2 regions of the Lysinibacillus sp. NPDC056185 genome follow, and region 2 is predicted to be linked to the other one. Evidence: a T-box and tRNA genes for the amino acid it is inferred to sense, from the RefSeq annotation. Region 2 holds a T-box; the other holds one or more tRNA genes.

Region 1 (12,637 bases), on a different contig from region 2:
AGAACACAACTATGGGACGTTTCTTTCTTACTACGTTATTAGCTGTAGCTGAAATGGAACGCAATTTAATCATTGAACGAACTCAAGAAGGCAAAGCAATCGCAAAGCAGCGTGATGATTTCCGAGAAGGCAGACCGAAGAAATTTGATAAGAAACGCTTAGACACTGCAATGCAGCTATTGGAATCGAATAGTTATAAAGAAGTCGAAGCAAAGACGGGAATTTCAGTCGCAACTTTAGCGAGAGAAAAAAGAAAACGAAAAGAACAAACGATCAAAAACGATTAGTTTCGTTAATGATCGTTCTTTTTTTGCGTTAAAAGTGCGTGACCCCAAAGCCCTCGATTCTAACGGGCGCTTTCTGCTGTTCGCTATTTACAAACAACTTTTTTTCATTTGGGGGTTAGGAAAGAGAAAATGATGTAAACTTTATCGGTTTTAAATATTAAGAGTCAGTTAATAAAATGCTAAAATAAAACTAGGTTTGTAGCACGAAGGAAAAGAGGGGTTTAATTGGATTTTATTAACTATTTAACAGTTGACCAAAGAATTGCTGTTTTAACAACATTAGCGACTTTCACAATCTCTGTAATATCAGTTGTAATTGCTGTTAGATCATTAAAGGTTACCAAAAGATCGATAGATGAAGCAAATCGACCTTATGTAGTAGCATCTGTGGTAGGAAATGTTGGATATCGTACCGAAAAGTTGCTTATGATAAAAAACTACGGCAACACAGGGGCAACAATTGAATCTATTAAATTTTCGGAAGATATCGCAGAAGAAGAATTATTGATAGAATTTTTAAATTCTTTAAGTGGAATTTTCATCGCTCCAGGACAGTCGTTCATGTTTACTTTAAATAAACCTAGAGAAAATGAAAATGTAACGCTAGTGGGTGAGATGGCTGTTATTTATAAGGATTTCAAAAATAAGTTTACTGAAAAATGTAAATTAAATTCAAAAATTATTAATACAAACCTTCAAATCTCATCAGATTCATTATCTGAATTTGAAAATAAGTTATTAAATACGTTACATAATAATAATCGTCAAAAGTAACACTTGCAATATTTGGATATTTAGATGTTGATGTTCGTTTATTGCGTCAGTTTTGCGTCAAAAAAATAAGCGCAGGAATCCCTGCGCTCGTAACTTGTTTTTTCAAATTCTACATAAATAATAGCTTAAAATAAAAGTGCCGTAAATACTTTTTTTTCGCAAGTAGTAAACAGTCGTGAGAGCCTATTCTAATGCGGTTTCAAGGGCGTTATACTCGGTACGTAAAGGAGAGTGGTACTGATGGTTTACGCAGAAGTAGCAAGGGTGACAGGTTTAACTTACGATATAGTTGAAGGAGATGTTAGATATATAAGAAAGTTTATACCTGGTTTTGCGGAAAATGGCGAGTTAAAAATACGTGAGTTGTCGTATTATGTATGTTATAGAGCAGAGTTTACGGATGATAATAAGAATAAACGTGAGCAAGGTATTAGGGCGATGAAGCTGGCAATCAAGCAAGATATAACGGAAAATTTGCCATATGAAAATATGACATTTTATATTTAGCGGATAAATCGACTTTACTTCCGCTGTCAAATAACGTAAGATGATTCGTAAGAAGGTCGACTATGCAATGTACGACCATTGAACGGATATTTGTCCGCCAGTACGTTTATATCACCGTTTCAAATGACGGTGCAGTCAACGATACAACAATGCGGATGTTATAGCGGTGCAATAACGAATAAGGGACGCGGGTTCGACTCCCGCCGTCTCCATAATACGATTTCATTGGATTTCAATGAACGTCAAAACCCTTGTATATCAAGGGTTTTTTATTTTGTCTATGTCATATAGTTTCATTGAGTATCAAACGAAAGTAGTCAAAGCGTAGTAGCTCAACTACATTTCAATGTAGCTGGCGAACTTCTGAATAGCTTCTTCTTTCGCTTTCTTCGTAACGTGTGCATAGATGTTTGAGACGGTTGGTTCACTCCCGCCATGTGTTGTAATTGTATAAATGTCAACACCAATATGTACATTTTCGCTCGTTTAAGGATGTACAAAATCACTCATTTTCCGAGGTTAAATGATGCTTTAATCGGTATGAATCACCGACGATTGTGACAACACTTGCGTGATGTAAAATACGATCTAATATCGCGTTCACTAACTTCGGTTCAGGGAAAATTTCATCCCTTGATTTGAAGTTCATATTCGCTGTGAAAATCGTGCTACGTTTCTCATAACGGGCATCAATGTGCTGGAAAAATAGTTTCGCTTCCTCTGGATCAATAGGTAAGTAACCAATCTCATCGATGATTAATAATTTATATTTTGTTTAATGTTTCAAACGACTCTCTAGCCTGTTTTCTAAACGTGCTTTTTTCAGATTCTGAATTAAGTCATAGCACTTAATACAATAGGTACTTGTTCGTTTTTTAGCTGAAGTAATGCCGATTGCTGTGGCCAGATGGGTCTTGCCGACACCACTTGGACCAAGGAATACAATATTCTCATTTTTTCTTCGATAAAACGTAGGCTTTGAAAATCGAGTATTTGTTGCTGGTTAATACTTGGTTGGAAATCAAAATTAAAATCCTTTATTTCCTTTAAATGCGGAAATGCAGCGACTTTCACCATCGCATGAATCATATTTTGCTCACGAACATCGATTATAGTTTAAAAGAGGAAGGTTAAGTACATAATCCGTTTTTGATAATAAAGAGTTATTTTAATTATCCTTTTCACTTCGAAATGTAGCAATTGTCATAGTTACTTCATGCTTTTTTGGCTTCTACTGGTTTTAAGTAGAGGGGGAATACGAATCAACACAACGTATTTCTTAAAAATTTTCAACTTATACCCAATTTTATGTATAATAAAGTTGATAATTAGAAAATAAGGTTATTATAGTAAAAAAAGTAACGTTCACTGGAGGGCTGAATATGAAAATTATTCAATTATCTGATATTCATTTTTCGAAGTCTAAAGACAATTCACTTTTAAAAAAAAGGGATAAATTCTTTGATTCATTAGTAGCAGAATGCTTAGATCAAGAACAAGTTATTTTCACAATCACAGGCGATATAGCAGATAGAGGAGATAAAGAGGAATACCAAGAGATAGCTTTACCTTTTTTTGATGGTATTAGTACTAAACTTGAAGAAAAATTACCTGATTTAAAATTCGATTTTATATTTATACCTGGAAATCATGATTGTGATTTTTCTAATGTACAGTTACAAGAATTTAGAAACTCAATATTACCACAAGTAAAAAATAATATAACGTTAATTGAGAATGAAATATATCAAAAAAACATTTTACTGCAAGATGAATTTAATTCATTTATTGATTTATATCATGGTAAATGGAGAACTCTTAAAGAAGTTTATGTCAACCCTTTAGTAAAGGTTATTAACTGTGTTACTAATCAAACAGAAGTATCATTTATACTTATGAATACTTCTTGGATTACAACTATTCATGAAAAGCCAGGAGAAATGTTATTCTACGAAAAATTTTTAAATGAAGTAAAAGGCTATTTAAGTCCTATAAATATAACTCTATTACATCATCCTACACATTGGTTAGAACCTAATAATAAAAGGGTGATTGAGGAGATAATACAAAGTGCTTCCAACATAGTACTGTCGGGGCACGAACATGCAAAAACTGAAGTTATAAAAACTGACTGGAACAACAAAAATGTAGTTTATGTTGAAGGTGGGACATTACAAGAACATTCAGATCCGAGTTTAAGTGAGTACAATATACTCAAGTTCGATATAGAAAAAAATCAATTTAAGGTATCTACAATGTCATGGAATTCTAGAATGTATTGCTTAAATGATAGAGATAGAGAGATGTGGCATCCAATTTCTCAAGAATATGGAACTTCGTCAACTCGTAAACTATCGATTAATTCTGAATTTGAAGATTTTTTAACAGAATCAGCTATTCCGCTAAGTCACCCTCGAAAAGACAAAGTAAATCTTAATGACTTGTTTGTATTCCCTGATTTAGAAGAAATGATTTATCACGAAGAGAATGAAAAGCAAGAATTAATAGAAACTATAGATATTCCTGAACTAATATCTAATGATACAGAATCTACACTTCTTATTAGTGGAGAAAAGGATAGTGGAAAAACCACTTTATCGAAAATAATCATGCAGTATAAATTAGGCGAAGGGTATTATCCTTTACTAATAAATAGTGAGGTAATAAATCCTACGTTAGCACATAATATTGAAAAGTTAATAGAAAAATCCATAGGTGAGGTTTATTCATTAAATGATCTTGATATATATTTACAGCTAAATACTACTGAAAGAATTTTAATTATTGAAGACTGGCATAAATGTGTATTAAATGATGATACTAAAGTAAAGTTTTTTAAAAGATTATCTCAATTTTTTAGTCAAATAATTATTTTTGCTGATTCTGAAACTCCTCTCTCTCCTAAATTAGTATTAAATGTTACAAAAGAAGGTATACGAATTAGACGATTTAAAGTTCTAGAGTTTGGTTATCAAAAGCAAGAGGAATTAATCGAGAAATGGGTTTTGCTAGGACAACATGAGACTATTGATCGGGCTAAACTTTTAAAAGAGATTGATATAAAGAAACATGGTATGGCTCCTATTTTAAGAAATGGTTTTGTACCAAAATATCCTTTATATATGTTAATGATATTAAGCTCAATGGAATCAAGACAACCACACAATTTGGAAAAAAGTTCGAATGGATATTACTTCGAAATTCTAATAAAAGATTCCTTGGTTAATTTAGAAATTGAGTTTAATGAAACAGAAAAATTATATCAATATTTAACTGATTTCGCATACTATCTTTCTATTCATCCAGATAACAAAATTACTTTAAATGAGTGGAGGGGATTTCATGAAAACCACTTGGAACATTATGACATGAATCCTGATCAGATTCCATTTAATCCAATTAGAAATAAGCTTATCAATGAAAAAGTTATTCGATTTAAGGAATCATGTTTCGAGTTTTATTATCCATATGTCTTTTATTTTTTCACTGCTCAATATTTTGCCCGAAATTTGCATAAAGTTGAGATCAAAGAAGCGTTAATTGATATAACAAGTAATCTTCACGTTACACAAAATGCGAATATAATTATGTTTTTGACTCATCTTTCTAAAGAGGCAGTTATTAAAGAATGTGTTTTAAATGCTGCGAAAGATCTTTTAAATACTTTACCTCCAAGTAAGTTAGAAGACGAAATACAATTTATAAACAATTTATGTACAAAAATTATTATTCCAAAAGTAAATGCAGATCTGGACGCTGTAGCAAATCGTAAGAATGTAAATAAAAGCAAAGATGATTTTGAAAAAATATCAAAGCGATCTGAAGGTGAGAATCTACCAAACGAAAGCCATTTTTTGGAGGATGTAGAAGACGATGAAGTAAAGCAAAAAGTTATTGAAGAGGTAAATACTGCAAATAAGTCATTTAAAATGCTAGAAGTAATAGGTCAAATATTAAGAAACTATTATGGATCTATGGACAGGGAAGAAAAAATAGCATTAAGTACTGAACATTACCAATTAGGACTAAGATTAAATCATTGGTTAATCACGCAAATTGAAGAAATAGCCGACATGTTGATAGAGCATATCTCAGATTTCTTAAGTAAAAAAAATTCAATTACTCAAGATAAATCAACAGCGTTTGCTCAACAGTTTGTATACACATTAGCGAGTATTATTACACATAATAACCTATGGAAAATTGCTATAACTGCGGGTACTGAAGATTTAGATCGTACATTTACTAGGATTGAGGAAAAAATACCAACTGTTGCAGTAAGTTTAATAAATTTAATTATTAAAATAGAATACTATAAGGATTTCCCTTACAAAGAGTTAGAGTTATTTGTAAACAAAAATAAAAATAATATTATTGTAATGCAAATTATTAGAGAAGTCGTAAAAAGATATATATATTTAAATGATATTTCACTATCGGATAAACAAAAATTATGTACAATTACTGGTTTAAAAATATCATCAAAATTCCTTGTAAAATTAGTAAATAAATAATAGGTTCTTGCGAAAAAAAAGAGTAGATTTATCTTCAATAAATTTTATCGAACGTAGTGTCAAAAGAGTAGTTAATTATTCTACGACTATCCTAGAAGTTCTATAGTTTTGGAGCAACCTCCATGAGTTTCCGCTCTACATCCCGTGTAGTTTGTCAAAGGTTCTTTTCACTTTGACTGGCTATACGGGATGGGGAACACTCTATAAATGATGATTGCCAAAAAACAAAAACTTAGCTTTTGAAGAATCTTGACTCAGATCCACTTCTTACAATAAACTTATAATCAAGTTTTATATAGATTATAAATTAATGATTATTTAAGCATTTATTTTGTATCTAATAATTTCATTAATTGAATTTTTTTATCTTCAATCATTTCTTGAATTTCCATATCTATTACTTTTAAAGATTCTTTAAATTCCAAATCATTTTCATACTCTAACTCATTAATTAAATGGTTGATAGATCCATTAAAATCATATGGATACCAAGTCACTTGTCTAAATTTATTTAAAATGTTTCTTGGAACTACTTTTTTTGATACTATTTCGATAAATTCTTTATCAGATAAATCATATCCATCATTTGGAATCCCTAATTGCTCTACAATTCTAATCATTCTCTTTAAATCATGTCTTGATTTCTTATAACTCCAAAATAGATTATCCTGAACAAGAATATATTTGTAAATTGGACCAGTAGTTGTTTTTCCGATTAATAACTCAACAACTATTAAAACTTTAGCGTTATCATCAGTACTATCTCCTTTGAATTCTTCAAAGTTTTTAAAGAAACTTACTTTAATAAAACTTTTATAATCATAAGGGTTATACTCATCGATTAAATCTTCAAATAGATGTTGAAAACGCCAGTGGTACTTATAGCAGTCAATACTATCATACAATTCATTATGATAATAATCTCCTTCATCAGCATCAAACCAACTTCTTTTAATACAAAATTTATCTGCAACCCAATCTAGCAATTCGTCATTAAGCTTAGGAATTATAGTCTCTTCATCCACAACATCTGCATATTTAATTTCAAATTTGGAATCGATAAAAGAAGGGATTTGTCCTCTTTTGATCCCATGATTTTCAAATATATTAAAAAATTTTTTTGCCAAAATATTTAAGGGGCTATCTTTTTTTACTAAATCGGTTTCTCCATACACATTAGTAGTGTTATTAATATTTACTTCACCATCTGTTTGGAAATTATTATTTCCGTTTAGAATTTTCAGGTTTTTAAATTCTGGATTACTTTCCCTTTTTGTTTTTAAATATCCAATTAAAACACTAAGTATTAGAACACCGATACCTGAAAATATCCATTCTTTATTAGAAATTAAATAGTTCATCTAATTCTCCTTAAATTTATTTTTCAAGTCACCCTTTAATTGGAGAGTATAAAATATTTTGTGTAAATGAATAAAACTACAAAAAAGGAAGACCTTTTCTTGGTAGAATTAAGTCACCACAACCAATCCTAGAAAAGAGGTCTTCCCTATGAATCAGTTTACAACAGAAATTGTCGAAGCTCTAGTAAAAAAACAAGATATTACCGAAGTTTTTCATACGCATTTAGAAACAGCAGTCAATACGTTACTTGCGACAGAACTGACGGCTTTTTTAGATTACGAAAAATATGATTGAATCGGCTTCAACTCTGGTAATTCACGCACGTTACATACAGAATACGGTGATTTAACCATCCAAATTCCACGTGACCGCAACGGTGAGTTCAAGCAACAGACCGTCGCACCTTATAAACGCTCAAATGACACACTAGAATCAACGGTCATTCATCTCTTCCAAAAAGGGATTACAATGTCCGAAATCGCTAGTTTAATTGAAAAGATGTATGGCCATCATTACACACCGCAGACGATTTCGAACATGACAAAAGTGGTCGGAGAACAGGTAGAAGCTTTTAATAAACGTCCCTTAAACGCACGTTATGTCTGCGTTTACTTAGATGCGACGTATATTCCAGTGCGTCGTGAAACAGTGTCTAAAGAAGCTGTTTATATCGCAGTTGGCATTCGTGAGGACGGGTCAAAAGAAGTCCTAGCTTATACGATTACACCAACTGAGTCTGCGTACAACTGGCAGGAACTTCTCGCAGAACTTAAGGAACGAGGTATCGAAGAAGTGCTTCTGTTTATCTCTGATGGCCTAAAAGGCATGGTGGATGCAATTTCTACGGTCTTCCCAAAAACCAAAATCATTCCTTCGAACAAATCTATTTAAAAATCAAAAAGTGATGATCTATAAGAAAAGGTTGGATTGTCATTTACACAAAAATATTGACAGTCCCTACTCAAGAAACAGGAAATTTTTGCGGTAAGTGTGGGACTAATTTAAATGAAACGGTTACGCAACCGCAAACTAGTGCACCTGTTAAAGAAGACAACCAGCCAAAGCATGAACAACAAACGGAAATGGTTAGCTCTATAAACAGTAATGAAAAACTAGAAAAATTGAAAAACGAATCAAGTCAATATATGTCCTACTTTATGGACCAAATGAAGCAACCATCTAAAAATTTCTTTGACACAGTGGCGCATTTTAAACAAAATATTATTTCAATAGCCGTTTACTTAGTGTTATGCAGCGCTGTAATTTATGCGTTTTTATCGAATATGGGATACGAAGGCGACTTGGGGATTGTTGAATTACCTTCTAAAACTTCCATAATATTTAAGTTAGACTTACTCGTGCTATTGATGATTGGTTTTGGTATGCTTTCTGCATTTATTACCACTAATTTATTTGGACCTGAAGCGAGTATTAAAACAATTGTAAGCCAGTGCGCATCTTACTTCGCTGTTCCTATCATTACATTAATTATTACCATTTTAGCCATACTAATTGATTCAGTATATATAGGACTTATATTCTTAGCTATCAGTTTATTGTTAGTAATGCTAGTAATTCCAATGTTTGTAGTTGTAATGTCGTTGCAGAAACAATCTAAAAAAATAGAGCGTTTCTATGCATATTTAATTTCTTTAGCAATCATAGTCATTTTAAATTTTATTTTTTATATCGTTTTAATGCAATCAGTTATTTCAAATATGTTTGAATAAGAGGTTAATAACTATAATGATTAAATGGAAATTTATTGTGATTATCATTGTTTGCGGAGGGATTTTTCTTTCGTACATGGGTTATTTTGATAAACCAGAAGATTGTATTGATGATTTTTTCGATGCATATAATCAACAAGATGTTAGAAAAATGCTAGAGATAATTGATAATCCAGAAGTGAGCAAGATTAAAAGTGTTTTGAGTTTTACAGGTGTTATTAGTGATGCCCTTGTAGGGGTAGATATGGGTGAATTATTGTTAGATTTTATGCCAATCTCAGAGGATTTATTAGGTTATACAGGTTCTAGAATGCACGCGGATATTCAGTCAAGCGAGATGGATTTTCTTCGGAATCGCGCTACTGTTCATGTAAGAGTCATGACCGAGTCGGATGATAAGAGCAGTGTGGACAATCTATTGTTTAAACTGAAGAAGAAGGACCGCAAATGGTATATCACAGATGTTCAAGAAGACTATTAAACAAGAATTATTGAGCTCATAATCAAGTAAACATCATATGCTATTATAATTTCAAAAGAAGGCTCACCAGTCATCATCAGATTTCTGTGAGCATTCTTTTTTAAATCTATAAATATCTTTCTCGATTCTATAATATTTTTGGGTATTCACACAATTACACGCATAAAAAAGCACAGATTCACTGATTTATATACACTTGAATTGTCGAGAAACAAGTAATAGAAAGGTGAACTGTGCAAATGAATTTTAACATGAATATCCCAGGATTAAAAGATGTAGAGATTACAAAAGTAGAAGAAGTAGGTATCGAATCGCATTGTATGTACAATTGCCTAAATGTACGCATCAATGTCCAGTTTGTAAAAAAGAAACATCGAAGATTCATGATTATCGTATACAAAAGATCAATCATTTAAAATGCGAATGCGGAGACGCGCAATCGATTGATATTTTGCCGAATCGTAAAAAAGAAACAATAAAAAATTACTTAAGTCAGTATGGAGCAGATGTTGAGATAGTGGTCATGGATATGAATCCAAGTTTTAAAGCAGCTGTTCGTCAATTGCTAGGTAGACCTGTTATATTGTGGCAGACCGCTTTCATTTTAGCCGTTATATCTATTGAGCAAAAGATGAAGTGCGCCGATAAGTCAAGTGTTTTATAAACGTGCATCTAAATTATCATCTAAACAGTGGTACTTACAGCGCTATACAGAAATGTCTGAAACATTAAAAGTAGCTCATAAATTAAAGGAAGCCTATTGTGAATGGTTTGATTGGGCAAAAGATAAAGAATGATGTCGTAGAAGTGAAGAAGCGATTACAAGCTTTTTACCGTATGGTAGAAGAGACAAAATTACCAGCTTTCTTAAAAGCAATTCAAACATTTAAAAACTGGCAAGTTGAAATCTTAAATAGCTTTAGTTTTGGTTATTCCAACGGCTTCTTGGAAGGCATTAATAATAAAACAAAAGTGATGAAACGGAATGCATATGGCTTTCGACGCTTCGATCACTTTCGAGCAAAAATTTTATTAAATTTAAAGTATAAAGATATCGGGGTTCATCTGGGTTAACGTGCTAAAAGATTACACCACCCCAACATTTGACTTAGAACCTAAAAAATGAAATGAAATTTTAAAAAATCTTGTAGGCTTTTTTAAAACTATTCTCAAGAAACGTTATCCAAAGGGAATTTAATCTTAGGAAAGCGGAAGATTGTGCAATATAATGTTTTGGAGAAAAACTATATTATTCGAGAATTCTTGATTTATCAAAAGATGAAATCATTACATACTATGAAAGAAAATTTAAGGAGTTCGATTTTATAGTATGAAAAAAGCCCCTACACTATAAAAAGTGCAGAGGTACTTGTATTACATATTTTCGAATATAGACATCTGTTTTTTAACGGTATGGTCATCTTTTTTGCTAGACTTTTTAACTTCAGTTTTCTTTTCGGTGTCATCCATTATTTTTTCAATTTCATTCAAAGTGATTTTTTTTATCACTTCTTTATCAATACCAGCTGATAAAGCATTGATGAACAGTTTATTGAGTTGATTTTCTAGTATTTCGGATAGCTTAGTAGTGGAGAAAAATACTTCCTTTATACTATTAAATTCTACAGAACTGTTTTCACTTTTTAGTTTTTCAACACCCTCACTGCTACCAATAACGTATAGTGATGACCATTTAAATTTAAGGTTTTCTAGAACACCTTCCCAAGTGCCGCTTTTTTTTGTGCCTGAAATTTTTGCTGAAGCCACTAAAGTTACATCTCCTGTAGAGTGTATAAATTTATTTCGTTGCATTGCATAGGGACCTGTAAAACGAGCATTTATAGGCTGTGTAGACATAATAAGTAATTGTCCATTTTGAATATACTGGCGAACCTCTTTATTTCTAATCCATTGAGATAGGCCGTCTGAAGGGAAAATAACAGCTTTGCCACCAGCTTTTAAAGCAGCATTAGTAGCGGTACTATCAACTCCTCGAGCACCACCAGAAATGACTAGGACATCATTATTGGCCGCATCTTCACAAATACTTTCTACCTTGTTTAATTCTTCTGGTAAAGCATCTCTAGCTCCAACGACACTTAAAGCATGAGGTGAATTCAAAATATTTAAATCACCTATATAATAGTAAAAAGCGGGTCTTTGATTGAGTGATAATTTTTTTAAACGTTTTGGCATATAAGAACGAAATACTACATTGTATCCTTGATTTAAGGCTTCCTCTAATTCGATCATCGAAAAGCCAAGTTTTTGACGGTGCTCAACTTTTTTTATGATTTTTGTTTTTTGAGAAGTTGTTGCTTCCGTTAATACGTTCATTAGTTCACTAGGGCTACAGTTTAATAGAAATTCAGGTTCTAAATTATTTTGTGCTAAAGATTTCACAGTTGCATTCCATTCAAGAATTGTAAAGGCTGTAGTTTTGGTATGTGGAAGTAGGGCGCAAAATAAATATGTTGCTAGCTCATTGTTTGAAAAAGGCATAAATAACTCCTTTCTTAGTCACTACCACTAGTATCAGAAATTGCAAATGGTGTAACTTTGACATTATTATAATTAGTGGCTATCAATTCAGCGCCAATTGCAAATGTCCATTTAGAGTCTACGAAATCATCAACTAAAAGAATGTGTTTATTTGATAAATCAATCTGACTATTAATATATAGATAGTTTCGAATATTGGCTTCTTGATGTTGAGTATTTAAAAATGCTTTTTGTTCAGGTTCATCTGGCTTCTTTGCTAAAATGTGCACATACTCACATTTTAATGCTTTAGCTAGCGATTGTGCAAACTGTGGAACAAGTAACGATCTGCGGTTGGATGGAATTGGTACAATAACCACATCGTTCCAATTCAATTTGTTTTTATAAAAGTAAGTTTTTAATTTTTTTGCAGAAGCTTCGATTAAAATATTTGAAAAAGCTTCATTGATATATTTACCTCTTCGGGCTTCTTGTCCTAAT
Region 2 (12,637 bases):
AATTGTTGATAGTATGGAAAACCAAAAACTAGTAGGGATCATTACAAACCGTGACTTACGTTTCATTTCTGACTATTCTTTAAAAATTGAAGATGTTATGACAAAAGAAGATTTAATTACAGCTCCTGTTGGAACGACTCTAGAGGATGCTGAAAAGATTCTTCAACAATATAAAATCGAAAAGTTACCAATTGTAGATGAAGAAGGTAAATTAACTGGACTAATTACAATTAAGGATATTGAGAAGGTAATTGAGTTCCCTAACGCTGCAAAAGACATACATGGTCGTTTATTAGTAGGAGCAGCCGTTGGTGTTTCAAAAGATACGATGATACGTATTGAAAAGCTTGTTGAAGCACAAGTAGACATCGTAGTAATCGATACAGCTCACGGTCATTCTGAGGGTGTATTACAAACAATTCGTTCTATCCGTGAAGCTTATCCAGAGCTTGAAATTGTCGCTGGTAACGTGGCAACTGCTGATGGTGCACGTTCATTATTTGAAGCTGGAGCAGATGTAGTGAAAGTTGGTATTGGACCTGGATCTATTTGTACTACTCGTGTCGTAGCAGGTGTAGGTGTACCACAAATTACAGCTGTTTACGATTGTGCAACAGTAGCTCGTGAGCTTGGTAAAACAATTATTGCTGATGGAGGCATTAAATACTCAGGAGATATCGTAAAAGCTCTTGCAGCAGGTGGTAACGTTGTAATGCTTGGTTCACTTCTTGCAGGTACTTCTGAATCTCCTGGTGAAACTGAAATCTTCCAAGGTCGTCGCTTCAAAGTATACCGTGGTATGGGTTCAATTGGAGCTATGGAAAAAGGTTCAAAAGATCGATACTTCCAAGAAGATGCGAAAAAATTAGTACCAGAGGGTATTGAAGGTCGTCTTCCATACAAAGGACCACTAGCAGATACAATTTATCAACTAATCGGTGGTATTCGTGCAGGTATGGGCTATTGCGGTTCAGCTAACCTTGAGTTCTTACGTGAAAATGCTCAATTTGTTCGTATGACAGGTGCAGGTCTACGTGAATCACATCCACATGATGTACAAATCACAAAAGAATCACCAAACTATTCGATGTAATATATTACTAGCAACTTTTATGCTCTCGAATCGTCTACAAAGATGACACGAGAGCATTTTTTTATGATATAGAGTGCGCACGGAAGTTACTATATATGATAAAATGTCGAGGACAAGATTATTTTTTGGAGGGCTTTAAAGGTGAAAAAGACAATGAACACTGTCATTCGCTTACTCCTAATTCCTGTTTTGTTATTTAGTGTTTTAGCAGGTATTCCGGCGAAGGCAAATGCAGAAACAGATTTAGGACTACATGTGGATGCTGCAATTTTAATTGACGCAGATTCAGGAAAAATTTTATATGAACAAAATGCAGATACTTCACTAGGTATTGCAAGTATGACAAAAATGATGACTGAATACCTGTTATTGGATGCAATTGATGCAGGTACAGTTAAGTGGGATCAGGAATATCACGTAACTGATTATACGTATAAAATGTCTCAAAACCGTGCATTAAGTAACGTACCATTGCGTAGAGATGGATCTTACACAATTCGCGAATTATATGAGGCGATGGCGATTTACTCTGCAAATGCTGCTACAGTCGCTATTGCAGAAACAATTGCAGGCACTGAAACTGAGTTTATAAAGCTAATGAATAAAAAAGCAGAAGAGCTTGGTCTTAAAGACTATAAATTCGTGAATTCTACTGGTCTTAACAATGCAGATTTGTTTGGTATGCAGCCAGCTGGTACTGGACCAAGTGATGAAAACGTAATGCCTGCTAAATCTGTAGCTAAATTAGCATATCATTTACTAAAAGATCACCCAGACGTATTAAAAACGTCTAAAATTGCAAAAAAGACGTTCCGTGAAGGTACAGAAGATGCAATTAAAATGGAGAACTGGAACTTTATGTTGCCAGGATTAGTGTTCCAATATGAAGGCGTTGACGGATTAAAAACAGGTACAACAGACTTTGCTGGACATTGCTTTACAGGTACAGCAGAGCGCAACGGTACACGTTTAATTTCTGTTGTTATGAAGGCTGTAGATACAAAGGGAGAAGGCTCAAGAAAAGCTCGCTTCGATGAAACAGCAAAATTGCTTAACTATGGTTTCTCACAATTCTCGAAACAAGAAATTATTCCAGCGAACTATAAATTTAAAGATCAAGAAACAGTAAAAGTTACGAAAGGTAAAGAAAACAAAGTAGCGATTGCTGTTAAAGAACCAGTTTCATTTATGGTCAAGTCGTCTGAGAAAGATTTATATAAACCTAAACTAGTTTTAGATAAAAAGAGTCTTGAAGCAGAGGTTAAGAAGGATACAGTTGTCGGGAAGTTAGTTATTGAACGCTCGGAGGGCACAGATTACGGTTTTATTGACGGTAAGGACCTTAAAGCCGATGTTGTTACAACAGAGGCTGTGGAGCGCGCTAGCGGTATCTCATTATTCTTCCAAGGTGTTGGTAGCTTCTTCGGAAACTTATGGAGTGGCATTACTGACTTTGTTGGTGGCTTATTTTAATAATTAATGTATAAAGAACATGTAGATGTTTTAACACATCTACGTGTTCTTTCTTTTTCACATTTTTACGCTTTACTGCATACGCTATTAGGCGAAAGGATGTGGCTAAATGTGTGGCATTACAGGATGGGCTTGCTTTCAAAAGGATTTAAGAACAAGTAATGACGTTTTAAAGTTAATGACGCAAACGTTAAATAAACGAGGGCCAGATGATGAAAATATTTGGTGTAGTGAGCATATTGCATTTGGCCATCGTCGGCTAGCCGTCATAGATTTAATCGGTGGGAAGCAACCGATGAAAAAAGTACACGATGGTGCAAACTATGTCATTACATATAATGGCGAGCTTTATAATACCGAAGAATTAAGGAAAGAGCTGCAAAAGAGAGGGCATCTTTTTACAACACATTCAGATACGGAAGTATTATTAACTGCTTATATTGAATGGAAAGAGCAGTGTGTTGATTTTTTAAATGGAATTTTCGCTTTTGGTATATGGGATGAACAATCACAATCTCTGTTTTTATGCAGAGACCGACTAGGTGTAAAGCCTTTATTTTACACAGAACAACAAGACGGCTTACTTTTTGCATCCGAAGTGAAAGCATTATTAGCTCATCCATTGATTAAAACAACCGTTAATATGGAAGGGCTAGCAAATATTATGGCTGTAGGACCGTCCAGAACGCCCGGAAAATCACCTTTTCAAAATATTAATGAGCTACGTCCAGGATATGCAATGCGTTTCTCTAGAGAGGGTATACGAGTTTGGCAGTATTGGCAGTTACAGAGTAAACATCATGAAGAGTCATTAGAGGAGACAATCGATCATGTCCGTTTTTTACTAACGGATGCTATTGAACGACAGCTTGTTTCAGACGTACCAATCTGTACATTTCTTTCAGGGGGATTAGATTCCAGCATTATTACTGGCATTGCTGCAAACATGTTTCAGCAACAAAATAAAGGCAAACTCCATACGTACTCTATAGACTATGAGGATAATGAACGTTTTTTTAACCCACATGCTTTTCAAACATCCACAGATACGTATTGGATTCAAAAAATGACAGATACCTTTAGTACAACACACCATGCAGAGGAAATTTCCCAACAGCAATTAATCGATTTCTTAATAGAATCTGTCATCGTTAGAGATTCACCAGGGATGGCAGATGTAGATTCATCGTTATTATGGTTTTGTCGAGAAATTAAAAAGGATTTTACCGTTGCGCTATCAGGTGAATGTGCAGATGAAATTTTCGGTGGCTATCCATGGTTTACAGAAACGACTACAGGTTTTCCGTGGATTCGTTCATTGTCTGAAAGATCAACAATGTTACAAGAGCGATGGCGTAAGAAATTAAAAGTTGAATCATATGCACAACAGACTTATTCACAAACAATTGCTGAAGTACCATATCTTGAAGGAGAGAGTATTGAGGAAGTAAGGCAACGAGAAATGTTTTATTTGAATATGGTATGGTTTATGCAAACATTGCTGGAACGAAAAGACCGTATGAGCATGGGGGCGAGTCTTGAAGTTCGAGTGCCGTTTGCAGATCATCGTCTTGTGGAATATACGTGGAATATTCCTTGGGAAATGAAAAATTTAGATGGTATGGAGAAGGGTTTACTTCGTAAAGCAATGCAACATTTATTGCCAGAAGAAGTTTTATATCGGAAAAAGAATCCGTACCCTAAAACGTATCATCCAATTTATACAGCAGGCGTTCAAAAATGGCTCAGAGACATAATGGAGGACAAAAATTCAATTCTTTATGAATTATTTGAACGACAGAAACTAATAGAGCTAATTGAATCGGGTGGCAGTTCTTTCAAAGTTCCTTGGTATGGACAATTAATGGCAGGTCCACAGCTTTTAGCTTATCTGGGTCAAATTCATACATGGTTTGAACTTTATAATATCCAGCTAATTGAATCATAAGAATGAAGATAAAAGAAACACCAACCAACCTTTTAACGTGAGGTTGCTTGGTGTTTTTTCTGTATATCCCAACAGTTCATTAGCTTTTCGATAGAAGGTTCAATTTCATGCACAGGTATGCCTCCAAAACCTAGTAAAAATTGAGCTTTTGAGGGTGCGGAGTAATCCAGGCGATAATCAGATAATGGATAGATTCTGATTTCCGCATTGGAAGCAAGTTGCTGTAATTGCTTTTCAGACAAAGTATGTTGGACATCGAGTAAAATATGCATTCCTGCTTGCTCACCAGTGATGTTAATTTGATTAGAATAGTTTTCTAAAATAGAAGTGAGTTTTTCATGTTTTTTTCGATAAATCTTTCTCATTCGATTTAAATGCTTTGCAAAATGGCCGTCACGCATAAAATTAGCTACAATATGTTGATCGAAACGAGGTACTGTTGATGAATAGTAATTAAATACATCATTATAAGCAGCAAGTAATTTTGGTGGAAGTACAAAATAAGCGACGCGCAAGGACGGCATTAATGATTTTGTAAATGTACTCATATAAATTACTTTATCATTTCGATCTAATGCATGAAGTGCAGGAATTGGTTTTCCAGTATAACGAAATTCAGAATCATAATCATCTTCAATAATGTATCGAGAGGAGCTTTGTGAGGCCCAATTTAAAGCCTGTGCACGTCTTGTAGCCGATAATACTGCTCCTGTAGGGAATTGGTGAGATGGCGTAATATAGACAACCTCAGCGCTAGTTTTTTCGAGCTCATGAATGACAATTCCTTCATCATCGACCGCAATTGGATAGACTTTTCGTTTATGCTGGGAAAACATACGATGCACAGCTGGATATCCAGGGTTTTCAAGGGCAAAACAAGTATTGTCACTAAAGAGTCGCAAAATCATTGGTAGAAGCTGTTCTGTTCCTGAACCGATGACAATTTGCTCGGGACTACAAACAACCCCGCGTGATTGAAATAAATAATTAGCAATCTCCGTTCGCAAAGATCGTTCTCCCTGAGGCTCACCTGTTAATAATAATTCCTTTGAGGCATCATCAAAGAGCTCTTTCGCATATTTCCGCCATGTTTGAAAAGGGAAGGCATCAATATCGATGGAACCAGGATTAAAATCTATCTTGTACAATTTTTTCTTAGGTTGTTCGTTTAAGGAAGTTATTGTTTCCTGCTGAATATACGGAAGCTCGTCAATTTCCTCTACAAAATAACCGACACGGGATTTAGACATAATATACCCTTCAGCAAGTAGCTGTGCATATGCAATTTCAATTGTTGTTTGTGAAATATTCAAAAAATCGGCTAATTTTCTTTTTGATGGCAATTTTTCTCCTACTGCTATTTTTTTTGTAATAATAGCTTCTTTAATGCCGCTATAAAGCTGATCGTAGAGCGGTTTCCCACCATTTTTTTCTAGTTGAAATAATAGCATGTCCATGTGCATTAATTCTCCTGACCTTACGATTATTTTATAAACTGGATATTTTTATATGGTCAATTTCAATTATACTAAATTTCATCATAAAGGTGGAGGTTAGAAATCATGAAACAAACAGGTACAGAATTAGTTAAGCGCGGGATGGCGGAAATGCAAAAGGGTGGCGTCATTATGGATGTCATTAATGCAGAACAAGCGAAAATTGCGGAAGCGGCAGGAGCTGTAGCTGTCATGGCATTAGAACGAGTACCATCAGACATTCGCAAGGCGGGGGGAGTTGCACGTATGGCTGATCCTCGTATTGTCGAGGAGGTATTGGGGGCAGTATCCATTCCTGTCATGGCTAAAGCACGTATTGGACATATTGTAGAAGCAAGAGTGTTAGAAGCAATGGGTGTCGATTATATTGATGAAAGTGAAGTATTAACTCCAGCAGATGAAGAGTTTCATTTATTAAAAAGTGATTACAAAGTGCCCTTTGTTTGTGGCTGTCGTGATTTAGGTGAAGCCGCTCGACGCATAGGTGAGGGTGCTTCCATGTTACGAACTAAAGGGGAACCGGGGACAGGTAATATTGTAGAGGCAGTTCGTCATATGCGTAAAGTGAATGCGCAAGTACGTAAGGTAGTTGGTATGACAGAGGATGAATTAATGACAGAAGCTAAATTGCTTGGTGCTCCTTTTGAATTATTAAGAGAAATTAAGCGTCTTGGCCGTTTACCAGTAGTGAATTTTGCAGCAGGTGGAGTTGCTACACCAGCTGATGCAGCATTAATGATGGAGCTTGGAGCTGACGGTGTATTTGTTGGTTCTGGTATTTTTAAATCAGAAAACCCAGAGAAATTTGCTCGTGCAATTGTTGAGGCTACTACGCATTATAAGGACTACAAGCTAATTGCTGAAATTTCAAAAGAGCTAGGTGTTCCGATGAAAGGCATCGATATTGCACAGCTTAGTCAAAATGAGCGTATGCAAGAGCGAGGCTGGTAAGATGAAGCGAATCGGTGTTTTAGCATTACAGGGAGCGGTACGAGAGCATGTGCAAATGTTAGAGTTTCTTGGATGCGAAGCGGTCTTAGTAAAACAAAGAGCTGATTTAGAGAAGCTTGATGGACTTGTCTTGCCTGGTGGAGAAAGCACAACGATGCGGAAATTACTGAATCGCTATGAGCTATTAGAGCCAATCCGCACACTTGCAAAGCAAGGTTTACCGATGTTTGGAACATGTGCAGGATTGATTTTATTGGCAAAGGAATTAGTAGATTATGAGTCACATTTAGCTGTAATGGATGTGGTAGTTGCACGGAATTCTTATGGACGCCAGGTAGATAGTTTTGAGGTTAAGCTCGACATACCTGAAATAGGTGCTGCCATTCCGGCTGTCTTTATACGTGCGCCACATATTGTTTCCGTAGGTGAAGGTGTTGAAATATTAGCAGAGCATGACGGGAAAATCGTGTTAGCGAAAGACGATCATTTATTAGGATGTTCCTTCCATCCTGAATTAACATCAGATGCACGAATTCTTGAATATTTTGTATCTTCTATGGTATGACTTGCAAAATTTCACTTCATATAGTACAGTATGGATAAAATTTAAATAACTGAACACGATGATGGGAAGTAGTAGCAAGCACGTTTTTTTTAGAGAGTCAGCGGGTGGTGGAAGCTGATAAAGGCACTTGTGAATCCGTCCTGGAGTTGCGCAGTCGAAGTTAATGAAGTAGGCTGTCGCCGGCTGAAATGCCGTTATGAGATAAGTGGATTAGACTAAGTACAAAGTGTCTAATCAATTAGGGTGGCAACGCGGGTAGCTCTCGTCCCTTTTTGGGGATGAGGGCTTTTTTGTGTTTTCTACTAAATATTTTCCCATCATTAAGAATCTACTGGAGGTATGACGATGTTAGATATTAAACGCGTGCGCGACAATTTCGCGGAAATTAAAGAAATGCTATTAACACGTAATGAGGATTTAGGAAACTTAGATGACTTTGAACAATTAGATGCAAAGCGTCGTGAATTAATTGCAAAAACAGAAGAACTTAAAGCTGAACGTAATAAAGTATCTGAGCAAATTTCTATCATGAAGCGTAATAAAGAAAATGCGGATGAAGTGATTGCACGTATGCGTCAAGTTGGCGATGAAATTAAAGAGCTAGATGTCCAATTAAATGATGTAGAAGAACGCTTTAAAGATATGATGATGCGTTTACCAAACATTCCACATGCATCTGTACCAGTTGGCACAACAGAGGACGATAATGTAGAGGAATATACTTGGGGTGAGATTCCAACATTTGATTTCGACATTAAAGCACACTGGGATATCGCTACAGATTTAAAAATTGTAGACTTTGAACGTGGTGCAAAAGTGACTGGTAGTCGTTTCTTATTCTATCGTGGCCTTGGTGCTCGTTTAGAACGTGCATTAATGACGTTTATGATGGACTTACATGCGGAAGAGCATGGTTATGAAGAAATGCTACCACCTGTAATTGTCAATCGTGATAGCTTAACAGGTACAGGACAACTACCTAAATTTGAAGAAGATGTCTTTAAATTAGATGACACAGATTATTTCATGATTCCAACAGCAGAAGTACCTGTGACAAACTTCTATCGTGATGAAATTTTAACAGCTGAAGCATTACCACATGGCTTTGCGGCATATAGTGCATGCTTCCGTTCAGAAGCAGGTTCTGCAGGTCGCGATACACGTGGTTTAATTCGCCAACACCAATTCAACAAAGTAGAATTAGTACGCTTTGTAAAACCAGAAGAATCTTATGAACAGCTAGAACTATTAACAGGTCATGCAGAAAAAGTACTGCAATTATTAGGATTACCATACCGCAAACTAAAAATGTGTACAGCTGATTTAGGTTTTACTGCAGCGAAAAAGTACGACTTAGAGGTTTGGATTCCAGCTCAAAATATGTACCGCGAAATCTCTTCATGCTCTAACTTTGAAGATTTCCAAGCACGCCGAGCAAATATTCGCTTCCGTCGTGAGCCAAATGCAAAACCGGAGTATGTACACACATTAAACGGTTCAGGTCTCGCAATCGGTCGTACAGTAGCAGCAATCCTAGAAAACTATCAGCAACAAGATGGAAGCGTAGTGATTCCAGAAGTATTAAGACCGTATATGGGCGGAAAAGAAGTAATTGCGCCAAAATAAACTGAGTCGAAAGCGAAGCGGCAGACTCAAGCCGACGGAAGCGTAGTGATTCCTGAGGTATTAAGACCGTATATGGGCGGAAAAGAAGTAATCGCGCCAAAGTAAATTGAGTCGATAAATAAAAGAAAAACTATTGTTGAAAAATTTCATCTCAACAGTAGTTTTTCTTTTTTAAAAGTAGGTTAGCGAGGTCGAACTCGATGTTTCACAGAGAAATTATGTTCATTAGAAAGTAAGTAAATAACGCCCTCTATAAAACCTATAAAGGCTGGAATATATGTCCAGAAGAAGATGAGGTACAATATACCTTGTCCAATTTTCCCTAAATAAAATTTATGGATTCCGATTCCACCTAAAAAGATAGCAAGTACCCCTGCGACCGTTTTATTTTTTATTGGCCAAGAAGGGTCGATGCCATCATACATAGGAGCTGAATATTGAGGCTGTGTTTGATATACAGGCTGTGATTGCTGTTGATAGACTGGTTGTTGCACAGTTTGCTGTTCTTTTTGGAAATTGAATTTTTCACCACAATATTTACATTGAGCTAATGTGACATCAGCTGCTGCACCACATTGTGGACATTCGATATTTTTCATGTCGATATCTCCTGATTAATGGTATTTGTTTAATTTACATTTTCCGATGTATTGTTTTTAATTACACTGTTATGATTATCTATTGAATTGATTCGACTGGAGCACCGCAGTTATTACAAAATTTCGAAGTAACGTCTAGTTCTTGTCCACATGAACAAACAGGCTTGTGTAAACTAGTTCCACAAGAAGAACAGAATTTTGATGATTCTTCGTTTTCACTCTGACAAGAATGACATGTAATGACCTTTAGCGTTAAATTTTCACCGCATAAATTGCAAAACTTACTAGTAGACAAAATGTTACCGTGGCAAGAAGGACATATTTTATGTGTAACATTATTGTTAGGCTGTTGTACTTGTTGATTCATCATAGTCACCATACCTTGCCCTACGCCTAATCCAACTCCACTTGTAGCAAATAATCCAGCTACTCCATTCTCATTTGATGCAGCAGATTCATATATATCAAAGCTACGTTGTGTTACATAACGATTGTCACCCATAATTTCGAACTTAGCTTTATCTTGTAAAATTTCATTTATTTTATCGAAATCTTCCTCTGGGAAATTAATTGATTGAATATGGAAATGGGCCATTATAAAACCATACGCATTGAATTCTTCAGAGATTTTTTCTTTTAAACTATTTGAAATATTATGAAGCTCTGTTGTTATTTCTAGTGCAGAGATTTTCTCATTAATAATTTTATTTGCAAGTTCAGTTTTTATGGATGTAATAAGAGAACCTTTAAAGTAATCTTGTACTTTTTCGAAACTAACAATATCATCTTTATTCATAGAGCCTATAACTTCTGTAAAGAATAATAAATAGTCATCAAGGCGAAGAGCCAATTGTCCAAATGCTCGTATACGTAATTTTACAAAGTATTTCGGGTCAATTAGTTGAATAGGATCAGAGGTTCCCCAATATAAATCTAATTTTACCGTTAGATTTATAAAGTAGATTTCTGCTGAAAAAGGTGTATCCCCTCCATAAGCAAAATTCACAACATGATGAAGTAATGGTAAGTTATTGGTTGATAAAACATGTGTGCCTGAATTAAATACATCACATATTTGCCCACCCTTTACAAAAATGGCTACTTGACCTTCGTTGACGATAAGTGTAGTACCTAACACTAGCTTTTCATTCGGATGCTTGTAGATTAACCAATCGCGTGAGCGTAAACCATCGAACTTCACTCTATCAAAAATAGGCATCAAAACATTACCTCCCTGTTAATTCCCTTTTAAATTAAATTATTACTAGTTATATTTTCCCTTTTCAGTTTATGCATGTCAATGGTTTATCTGTATTGAAATTTTTCTTTAGGTTAGCCAGTAATGTACTTGCTATATCGCTTTTTCCATTTCTTTAGATTGCGTATTTAAAAACATTATTGTTATGAATATGTTGTCGCTATTACGACATATTTCATATATATGCTATCCCCTAATCATAGAAAAGAAGGTGCCTCAATCTGAGACACCTTCTTTGTATGTGAAATTTTTAAAATTCTTCATTTTCAACAACTAACGCTTGTCGCGCCTTTTTCTCAGCCTTTTTCCGTTCGCGTAAAGCTCGGAAAAAATCGGTTAAGATTTGTCCACATTCCTCAGCTAAAATTCCTTCCGCTACTTCACATTCATGGTTAAAGCGCGCATCGTTTAATAACCGATAGAGTGAATCTACACAACCTGCTTTTATATCTCTTGCACCATATACGACACGTGGCACACGAGATTGCAAAATTGCACCTGCACACATAGGGCAAGGTTCAAGTGTCACATAAAGTGTTGTTTTTTCAAGGCGCCAGCTACCTATTTTTTTACAAGCCTCTTGAATAACCATTAATTCAGCGTGCGTCGTTGCATTTTGTGTTGTTTCTCGTAAATTATGAGCCTGTGCAATAATCTCTCCATCGTATACAAGCACAGCTCCTATTGGCACTTCTCCAAGTAAAGCTGCTTTCTTAGCTTCTTCCAGTGCACTGTTCATAAACAATCGGTCTGTTTCAAAAATATCCACTATGATCTCTCCTTATCACTTAGTGTATCTTGCTTAATTGACAATTGCTACTATCAAATATGTCTCGGCATAATTGGCCGGATTAAGTAGTAAGAAGTTAAAACGTTGACATTTCCAATACAACCATTTATATTTATATATGAATACATGCTCATATATAAATATAAAAAGGTTAGGGGTAAACTAAATGGATGAAAAATTACAAAATACAGAGGTTCAGATTAACAAAGAGCAACATTTAGATGAAGAAACGCTATTCGTCGTGTCTCAAACATTTAAAGCATTAAGTGATCCGACAAGAATTCGCATTTTAAATTTATTATGTACGGATGAACATTCAGTCAACGACATTGCTGAAATTTTAGATTTAGGTCAATCAACAGTTTCACATCAGTTACGTTTTTTGAAAAATTTACGGTTAGTGAAATATAGAAGAGAGGGCACAACCTTATATTATTCAACAGATGATGATCACATTATGAATTTATTGAAGCAAGCTATTGAGCATGCTGCACATAACTAGAGTTAATGGAGGGATAAAACATGGGACATAATCATGATCATGGCCATGACCATACACATGGCGCAAATAAAAAGATATTAATACTATCATTTATTATTATTACGAGTTATATGATTGTTGAAGCAATTGGTGGCTATTTAACTAATAGTTTGGCTCTTTTATCAGATGCAGGACATATGTTAAGTGACTCCATTTCATTAGCGATAGCCTTACTTGCTTTTATGTTTGGAGAAAAGGCAGCAAGCTATAGTAAAACATACGGTTATAAACGATTTGAAATTTTAGCAGCAGTATTAAATGGTGTGACTTTAATTTTAATTGCTTTATTCATTTTCT

Evidence for each region. A T-box is a leader RNA that pairs with one kind of tRNA and senses whether it is charged. The one in region 2 lies ahead of serS (serine--tRNA ligase), so its partner is inferred to be a tRNA-Ser.
Region 1: it encodes a tRNA-Ser, which carries the amino acid that the T-box ahead of serS (serine--tRNA ligase) is inferred to sense. The anticodon was not compared.

Annotation. Positions count from the first base shown of each region.
Region 1 covers NZ_JBLLLQ010000007.1:50,197-62,833, reverse strand. The annotation lists gene ACMZ42_RS09310 (recombinase family protein) at 1-287, shown strand, start outside; gene ACMZ42_RS09305 (hypothetical protein) at 513-1,061, shown strand; gene ACMZ42_RS09300 (hypothetical protein) at 1,302-1,568, shown strand; tRNA gene ACMZ42_RS09295 (tRNA-Ser) at 1,722-1,780, shown strand; partial or broken gene istB (IS21-like element helper ATPase IstB) at 2,071-2,678, opposite strand; gene ACMZ42_RS09285 (metallophosphoesterase) at 2,951-6,082, shown strand; gene ACMZ42_RS09280 (hypothetical protein) at 6,409-7,443, opposite strand; partial or broken gene ACMZ42_RS09275 (IS256 family transposase) at 7,592-8,308, shown strand; gene ACMZ42_RS09270 (hypothetical protein) at 8,392-9,174, shown strand; gene ACMZ42_RS09265 (hypothetical protein) at 9,191-9,655, shown strand; partial or broken gene ACMZ42_RS09260 (ISL3 family transposase) at 9,895-10,729, shown strand; gene ACMZ42_RS09255 (DNA-processing protein DprA) at 11,030-12,058, opposite strand; gene ACMZ42_RS09250 (RecQ family ATP-dependent DNA helicase) at 12,172-12,637, opposite strand, start outside.
Region 2 covers NZ_JBLLLQ010000045.1:759-13,395, forward strand. The annotation lists gene guaB (IMP dehydrogenase) at 1-1,093, shown strand, start outside; gene ACMZ42_RS24825 (D-alanyl-D-alanine carboxypeptidase family protein) at 1,235-2,566, shown strand; gene asnB (asparagine synthase (glutamine-hydrolyzing)) at 2,676-4,514, shown strand; gene ACMZ42_RS24835 (PLP-dependent aminotransferase family protein) at 4,547-5,971, opposite strand; gene pdxS (pyridoxal 5'-phosphate synthase lyase subunit PdxS) at 6,077-6,961, shown strand; gene pdxT (pyridoxal 5'-phosphate synthase glutaminase subunit PdxT) at 6,963-7,526, shown strand; T-box leader at 7,576-7,799, shown strand; gene serS (serine--tRNA ligase) at 7,872-9,152, shown strand; gene ACMZ42_RS24855 (TM2 domain-containing protein) at 9,335-9,577, opposite strand; gene ACMZ42_RS24860 (SPFH domain-containing protein) at 9,831-10,970, opposite strand; gene tadA (tRNA adenosine(34) deaminase TadA) at 11,260-11,778, opposite strand; gene ACMZ42_RS24870 (ArsR/SmtB family transcription factor) at 11,966-12,301, shown strand; gene ACMZ42_RS24875 (cation diffusion facilitator family transporter) at 12,322-12,637, shown strand, end outside.